Regions from separate parts of the Variovorax sp. 10L421 genome, predicted to be linked through region 1. Evidence: riboswitches for the same ligand, from Rfam matches in the RefSeq annotation. Region 1 holds a riboswitch; the other holds the start of a gene.

Region 1 (4,169 bases):
CATGATGGCGGAGTAGTCGTCGAGATCATCGACGAAGTACTTCTCTTTTTTCTCGACGCCCAGGCCGGCCGTGACGGCGAACATGCCGACGTAGTCCTTCACGCCGCTGTCCTTCGGCGCCACGAAGTCGGCGAGGCAGCGGCTCGGGCGCATCACGCCGTCGATCACCTGCTTCTCGGTCTGCTGGCGCATGCCGTACCAGGTGAGCGCGACTTCGCTGCGCGTCTCGTCGGTGTAGAGCTCGATGTCGTCGTCGTTCACCGTGTTGGCGGGCCAGAAACCGACCACGCCGCTGGCGCTGAGCCAGCGGCCTTCGATCAGGCGCTTGAGCATGCGCTGGCCGTCGGCGTACACGCGCACGGCCTCGGTGCCGACGATCTCGTCCTTCAGGATGGCGGGGAACGGGCCGGCCAGGTCCCAGGTCTGGAAGAACGGGCCCCAGTCGATGTACTTGGCCAGCTCGGTGAGGTCGAAGTTCTTGAACACGCGCCGGCCGATGAACTTGGGCACCGGCGGCAGGTAGTTCGCGAAATCGACGGGCGTCTTGTTGGCGCGTGCCTTCGCGAGCGGCCACATGGGCACCTGCTTCTTGTTGGCGTGCTGCTGGCGCACCTTGTCGTAGTCGGCGTTGATCTCGTCGATGTAGGCGGTGGCCTGATCGCTCAGGAGCGACTGCGCCACGCTCACGCTGCGCGAGGCGTCGGGCACGTAGACCACGGGGCCTTCGTAGTGCGGCGCGATCTTCACGGCCGTGTGCACGCGGCTGGTGGTGGCGCCGCCGATCAGAAGCGGAATCTTCTTGATGCGGAAGTGGTCGTCCTTCTGCATCTCGCCGGCCACGTACTGCATCTCTTCGAGGCTCGGCGTGATCAGGCCCGACAGGCCCACGATGTCCGCACCCTCGACCTTCGCCTTCGCAAGAATTTCGTGGCACGGGACCATCACGCCCATGTTCACCACTTCGAAGTTGTTGCACTGGAGCACGACGGTCACGATGTTCTTGCCGATGTCGTGCACGTCGCCCTTCACGGTGGCGATGATGATCTTGCCCTTGGTGCGCACGTCGCGGCCCGCGGCCTCGTCCTGGCGCTTTTCTTCCTCGATGTAGGGAATGAGGTGGGCCACGGCCGACTTCATGACGCGGGCGGACTTCACCACCTGCGGCAGGAACATCTTGCCCTGGCCGAACAGGTCGCCCACGATGTTCATGCCGTCCATCAGCGGCCCTTCGATCACGTGCAGCGGGCGGCCGCCCTTGGCAAGGATCTGCTGGTAGGCCTCTTCCGTGTCTTCCACGATGAAGTCGGTGATGCCGTGCACCATCGCGTGCGACAGGCGCTGGTTGACCGGCACCGGGTTCTCTGGCGTGCCGCGCCATTCGAGCTTCTTGCTGTCGTCTTTCGCACCGCTCTTGGCGGTCTCGGCCACCTCGACGAGGCGCTCGCCAGCGTCGGGACGGCGGTTCAGCACCACGTCCTCGACGCGCTCGCGCAGCTCGGGTTCGAGGTCGTCGTACACGCCCACCATGCCGGCGTTGACGATGCCCATGTCCATGCCCGCCTGGATGGCGTGGTACAGGAACACGGTGTGGATCGCCTCGCGCACCGGGTCGTTGCCGCGGAAGCTGAAGCTCACGTTGCTCACGCCGCCCGAGACCTTGGCGCCCGGCAGGTTCTGCTTGATCCAGCGCACGGCGTTGATGAAGTCGACCGCGTAGTTGTCGTGCTCCTCGATGCCGGTGGCAATCGCGAAAATGTTGGGGTCGAAGATGATGTCCTCGGGCGGGAAGCCCACCTCGTCCACCAGGATGCGGTAGGCGCGCTCGCAGATCTCGATCTTGCGTTCGTAGGTGTCGGCCTGGCCCTTCTCGTCGAAGGCCATGACCACGGCGGCGGCGCCGTAGCGCTTCACGAGCTTGGCCTCGTGCTTGAACTTGTCGACCCCCTCCTTCATGGAGATGGAGTTGACGATGCCCTTGCCCTGGATGCAGCGCAGGCCGGCCTCGATGACCTCCCACTTCGAGCTGTCGACCATCACCGGCACGCGCGCGATGTCGGGCTCGCTGGCGATGAGGTTGAGGAAGCGCACCATCGCCGCCTTGCTGTCGAGCATGGCCTCGTCCATGTTGATGTCGATCACCTGCGCGCCGTTCTCGACCTGCTGGCGCGCCACGGCCAGGGCTTCTTCGAACTGGCCGTTCAGGATCATCCGCGCGAAGGCCTTGGAGCCGGTGACGTTGGTGCGCTCGCCGATGTTGACGAACAGCGTGCCCGCTCCGATGGCGACCGGTTCGAGGCCGGACAGCTTCATGGGCGGGGGAACAACGGGGGCGGAATCGGGGGTAGCTGGAGCGGGAATCTGGGACATGGCCTCACCTGCGGAAGAGTCGGACAGGCGAGCGTCGTTGTCGCCCCAAGCCTGACGGCCGGCCTGCGAGGCCCACCGCTGCAACGCTCCTTGGGAAGTGGCGCATTTTAGGTCGATTCAACCGGCCAAGGTAAAAGCCCCCGTTTCCGCTCCCGCCCGCCGGCTCAGGCGGGTTGCGCCTCGCCCATGGCCGAAGCCGGCAGGCCGAACACGCGATCGAAAGCCCAGTTGAAGACGAAGGTGTAGACCAGGAAAAACACCACCAGCCCCAGGTCCATCACCAGCGCCTGCCAGAGCGACACGCCCAGGCCCCAGGCGAACATCGGCACCAGGAAGGCGATCAGCCCGCCCTCGAAGCCGATGGCATGGGCGACGCGGCGGCGCACGCTGCGCCCGCGCACGGCCTGGCGCGACTCCCAGCGCTCGAAGAGCGCGTTGAAGACCAGGTTCCAGATCACCGCGATGACCGAGGCGGCCACCGCCAGCACGCCGGAATGGCCCAGGCCGGCGTCCGTCATCAAGGCCAGCCCGGCGCTGGCGGCGACGATGGCGATGCCTTCGTAAAGGGTGATGTAGACGATGCGACGCTGAATGCCCTGCATGACGCTTTTCTCCTGGTTCGTGGCTGCGATGTCTGGACTTTATGTGTCACCCGCTGATATAAAAAGTTAACTTGTTTCAGTTTTATTGAAAGATCGGGCGCCATGGCCTTCTCCAGCGACAACATCGAAGTCTTCCTGGCCGTGATCGACCACGGTTCTTTCTCTGCCGCGGCGCGGGCGCTGCGCAAGGTGCCATCGGCGGTCAGCATGGCCATCGCCAACCTCGAGGCCGAACTCGCCCTGCCGCTGTTCGACCGCAGCGGCCGCGAGCCCCAGCCCACGGCCGCGGCACGTTCGCTGGAGCCTCAGGCGCGGCTGCTGGCGGCACAACTCGGGCAGCTCCAGGTGCAGGCGCTGGCGCTGACCCAGGGGCTGGAAGACCGGCTCACGCTGGCCATCGCGCCCGAACTGCTGGCCGCGCCCTGGAGCGGCCCGCTGGCCGAACTGGCACGCGAACACCCGCTGCTGCAGGTGGAGGTGCTGGCGGCCCCGCAAGCGGATGCATTGGCGCTGCTGCACAGCGGTCGCGCGCAGCTGGCGCTGGTGTTCGAGCGCCCGAGCCTCGACGGCCGCGAAGGCTTCCAGGAAGTCGGCAGCGACCTGATGGTGGCTGTGATGGCGCCCGACCACCCGGTGCTGCTCGCGGCGCCGGGCGGCCGGCTGCGTGAGGAGCACCTGACGAACACCCGGCAGATCGTCGTGGCCGGCCGCGACCTCGCCAACAGCGATCCGCGCTTCGTGTTCGCGCGCCACGTCTGGCGCACCGACAACGCGCTGGCCGCGCTGAGCCTGATCACCGCCGGGCTGGGCTGGGGCTGGCTGCCACGCAATTTCGCGCGGCCGCACGTGGCGGCCGGGGCGCTGGTCGAGATTCCGTTCGAGAACCTCAGCAACGGGCTGGACCTGTGGGTGGACGTCGTATGGTCACGTGAGCGCCCACTTGGGCTGGGAGCCCAGCGCTTCGTGGCGCTGATAGGGAAAGACCGGGTAGCCCCCGGCGAGTGCAGCCCCAAGACCGGCGGAAACTAGCTGCCGGCCTCTTCAGCGGTCGTGGCCGCGGCCGCCGCCATGGCCACCGCCATGACCACCCCCGTGCCCGTCGCCATGGCCACCCCCGCCATGACCGCCACCCCCGTGCGGTCGTCCGCCGCCACCCCCGGGATGCGAATGCGGCATGCCAGGCGCCGGCCCCGGACGGAA
Region 2 (4,169 bases), on a different contig from region 1:
GTTTGCGGTGCTTCCGGCCGAGATGGTCCAGGTCTGCAACGATTCACTCGGGCAATTGCTGATCTTGTAGATCGTGTTGTTGGTGCATCGAATCAGCGTCGAGCCGTTGCTCGATATCTGGAACTGCGAGATCGTAGAGCTGGCGGATGCCGACGCGACATCGATACCGAAGCGGTTGTAGACCCCGTCCAGCGCGGCCGCGTCTGTTTCGAGGGCGCGCGAGGCGACGAAGGGTTGCACCGCATAGCTCGTCGTTGCCGCCTGAGTGACGGCGAATGGGAAGGCTCCGACGACCGTGTCTGTGGCCAGGCGGAAGCGCGCGGTGTTCGCCGCGCTCGTGATCCGGTCGCTGGTGAAGACATACGTGCCGCTTTCCGATGGGTCGCTGGCAAGGGTGCCCGCGCTGACCGCGCCGGCGCTGTCCGTCATCTCGTAGCGCCCTGTGTCCATGTTGAGCGCGAGCCATTGCCGAGTTCCGTTGGTTGCGAACACCTTGTAGCGACCGTTTCGCGCATCCTGTTCGGCACCGGTGTCGAGCAGATTGATCTGGATGTAGCCCTGGGTGTTGGCGTTGCGTGTTCCGACGATCACGGAGAGCAGGCCGTTCTGCATGACGTAGTATTTATGGTCGCCGGACAGGTTGAGTCCGCGGATACCGTCAGGTCCTCCTCCCATCGTGGTGATGGGCAGTTCGAGGGTGCCGAAAACGCCGTCCGGCGTGATGCTCCGGCGCGTCGACAGCGCGCTGCTCAGATTGTTTACGCCCCAGGTTTTTTCCGTCGACAAGCCGATTGCCCGGCTGGCGGGCCATGCCGTCGAATCCTGAAGGCCGATGCGCAGCGCCTGTTGGTTGGACGGGCTGAACGACGTCCCGGCGGTGAGATAGACGTTCTGGTCACCGATACGCGCCATGCGAAAGGTCTGCTGGTCGGTGGTGTCGGCCGGGTTCGTGCCACGCCAGAGACCGGAAGCATCCGCCGTGATGGTGTACGACCGTTTCGAAGACTGGGGGCAGTTCTCGATCCGGTTGATGGCGTTGTCGAAGCACATCTCGAGCAGACGGCCACTCTGCGAGATCTTTAATTGCAGGATCTGGGAGTCCGCAACGCCGAGGCTGCTGCGGCTGATGCCGAAGCGGTTGTACGTGCCATCGAGTTGCGCCGCATCGGTCACGAAGGAACGGACTGCGAGGAACGGTTGAACGGCGTAGGTCGCCGGATTGGAGTAAGGCGCAGCGAACGGGAAGCCACCGACCACCACGTCCTGCGCAATCCGAAAGCGCGCATTGTTCACGCTGCCGGCCACTCGGCTGTTCAGAAAAACGTAGGTGCCGGTCTCGGCGACGTCGTTGATGAAACTGCCCGAGGTCGCATCGCCTGTGCCGTCGGTCACTGTGTAGCTCATGGTGTCGAAATTGATCGACAGCATCTGCTGTGAGCCGTTGGCGGCGTAAATGCGGTAGACGCCGTTGCGCGCATCGCCCGGTGCTCGCCCGGAGAGGTCGAGGCGCGCCTGCTTCGGTGTGTTGGGGTCGACACCTTCTGCGATCAGCGAAGGCTCGGCCTCCGCGGAACTCACCGCCTGCAATGCGGTATCGGTCTTCAAAGAACCGGACGACAGCCCGGCGCCGCCGAGGCCGCCTGAGGCTGATCCGCCGGAACCTCCGCCGCAGGCTGCCAGCAGGCCGGCCAGACATGCAACCAGGACTTGTGTCCGAGACCTCATGGCGACTCCCTTGTTGGTGTTTGTTCTATGCAAGCCCTCCGCTTGCAATCCTCGATTTATCGTAACAGAGTGTCTTTACTGCGCGATTGTGAAAATCCCGACAAACCTCTATCGCCTTGCAGGACCGGCCGCCCCGTCTACAATCCGCCGTTCCGAGGAGCGTTGCAGCGCCGCCAGGCGTGAGGCTCGGACCACATCGCAACCACGCTCACCCGCTGTTCTCGCGGTGAGTCTTTCCCCGTAGGCAGTGGCATCTTTCAAACCAGTTTTGTTGGAGTTCCCATGAGCGCCGTTCTCAAGCCCACCCCCGTTTCGACCGCCGACCAGGCGATTGCCGACCTGTCCCTCGCTGCCTGGGGCCGCAAGGAAATCAAGATCGCGGAAACCGAGATGCCCGGCCTGATGGCCATCCGCGAGGAGTTCTCGAAGGCACAGCCGCTCAAGGGCGCACGCATCACGGGCTCGCTGCACATGACCATCCAGACGGCCGTGCTGATCGAGACGCTGCAAGCCCTGGGCGCGACCGTTCGCTGGGCCTCGTGCAACATCTTCTCGACGCAGGACCACGCCGCCGCGGCCATCGCCGCTGCGGGCACGCCGGTGTTCGCCATCAAGGGCGAGTCGCTGAAGGACTACTGGGACTACACCCACGCCATCTTCGACTTCGGCCCCAAGGGCTCGAAGGGCGAAGGTCCGAACATGATCCTGGACGACGGCGGCGACGCCACGCTGCTGATGCACCTGGGCCAGCGCGCCGAGAAGGACCTGGGCGTGCTCGCCAACCCGACCAGCGAGGAAGAGCGCATCCTGTTCGCCGCCATCAAGGCCAAGCTGGCCGCGGACAACACTTGGTACACCCGCAAGTCGGCCGAGATCATCGGCGTGACCGAAGAGACGACCACCGGCGTGCACCGCCTGAACGAGATGAGCGCCAAGGGCACGCTGCTGTTCCGCGCCATCAACGTGAACGACTCGGTCACCAAGAGCAAGTTCGACAACCTGTACGGTTGCCGCGAATCGCTGGTCGACGGCATCAAGCGCGCGACCGATGTGATGATCGCCGGCAAGGTGGCCTGCGTGGCCGGCTACGGCGACGTGGGCAAGGGCTCGGCACAAGCGCTGCGCGCGCTGTCGGCGCAGGTGTGGGTGACCGAGATCGACCCGATCAACGCGCTGCAGGCCGCGATGGAAGGCTACAAGGTCGTGACGATGGAATACGCCGCCGACAAGGCCGACATCTTCGTGACCACCACCGGCAACAAGGACGTCATCACGCACGACACGATGGTCAAGATGAAGGACCAGGCCATCGTCTGCAACATCGGCCACTTCGACAACGAGATCGACGTCGCGTCGATCGAGAAGTACGAGTGGGAAGAAATCAAGCCGCAGGTCGACCACATCACCTTCCCGGACGGCAAGAAGATCATCCTGCTGGCCAAGGGCCGCCTCGTGAACCTGGGCTGCGGCACGGGCCACCCGAGCTTCGTGATGTCGTCGTCGTTCGCGAACCAGACCATCGCCCAGATCGAGCTGTTCACCAAGCCCGACGCCTACCAGGCCGGCAAGGTCTACGTGCTGCCCAAGCACCTCGACGAGAAGGTCGCGCGCCTGCACCTGAAGAAGGTCGGCGCCATGCTCACCGAGTTGACGGACGCGCAGGCCGCCTACATCGGCGTGAGCAAGAACGGTCCGTACAAGCCGGACACGTACCGCTACTGATCGACAGCGCATGCGCGCCGATCAACTGTTGGTAGAGCGCGGCCTGGCCGCGTCGCGTTCGCAGGCTGTGCGGCTCATCGCCGGCGGCTTGCGATGGCGCGACGCGGGCACCAGCGACGCGTGGCGTTCCGTCGCCAAAAACAAGGACGACGTGCCCGAATCGGCCGAGCTCGAGCTGGTCGATGCGGCCGAGGCCCGGTATGTGTCGCGCGGCGGGCTCAAGCTCGAAGGCGCGCTTGCCGTGAGCGGTGTCGATCCCTCCGGCAAAGTGTGTCTCGACGTGGGCCAGTCGACCGGCGGTTTCACCGACTGCCTGCTGCAGCGCGGCGCCGCCAAAGTGGTCGGCGTGGATGTCGGCCACGGGCAGCTGCATGCGAAGCTGCGCGAGGACGAACGCGTGGTCCCCATCGAAGGCGTCAATGCGCGCGCGCTCTCGGCTGACGACTTGCAGGAAGAGGGCGGGGAACCATTCGATCCACGCTTCGACCTGATCGTCGGCGACCTGTCGTTCATCTCGCTCACGCTGGTGCTGCCGGCGGTCGTCGAGTTCCTGGCCGACGACGGCCACCTGCTGATGTTGGTGAAACCGCAGTTCGAGCTGCAGCCCGGCCAGGTCGGCAAGGGCGGCATCGTGCGCGACGAGTCGATGTACGCGGTGGTCGAGAAGCGCTTGCACGATGCCTGCAAGGCGCTGGGCCTGCGGGTGCTGCAATGGTTCGACA

The links. Region 1 has a riboswitch for S-adenosylhomocysteine ahead of metH (methionine synthase). Riboswitches for the same ligand answer to the same signal wherever they lie in the genome.
Region 2: another riboswitch for S-adenosylhomocysteine. It lies ahead of ahcY (adenosylhomocysteinase); the one in region 1 lies ahead of metH (methionine synthase).

What each region holds. Positions count from the first base shown of each region.
Region 1 is NZ_JBFTJJ010000027.1:57,450-61,618, forward strand. It holds gene metH (methionine synthase) at 1-2,310, opposite strand, end outside; S-adenosyl-L-homocysteine riboswitch at 2,390-2,465, opposite strand; gene AC1DFC_RS25285 (PACE efflux transporter) at 2,532-2,969, opposite strand; gene AC1DFC_RS25290 (LysR family transcriptional regulator) at 3,072-3,998, shown strand; gene AC1DFC_RS25295 (SH3 domain-containing protein) at 4,011-4,169, opposite strand, start outside.
Region 2 is NZ_JBFTJJ010000008.1:110,054-114,222, forward strand. It holds gene AC1DFC_RS13345 (hypothetical protein) at 1-1,725, opposite strand, end outside; S-adenosyl-L-homocysteine riboswitch at 1,874-1,942, shown strand; gene ahcY (adenosylhomocysteinase) at 2,008-3,447, shown strand; gene AC1DFC_RS13355 (TlyA family RNA methyltransferase) at 3,458-4,169, shown strand, end outside.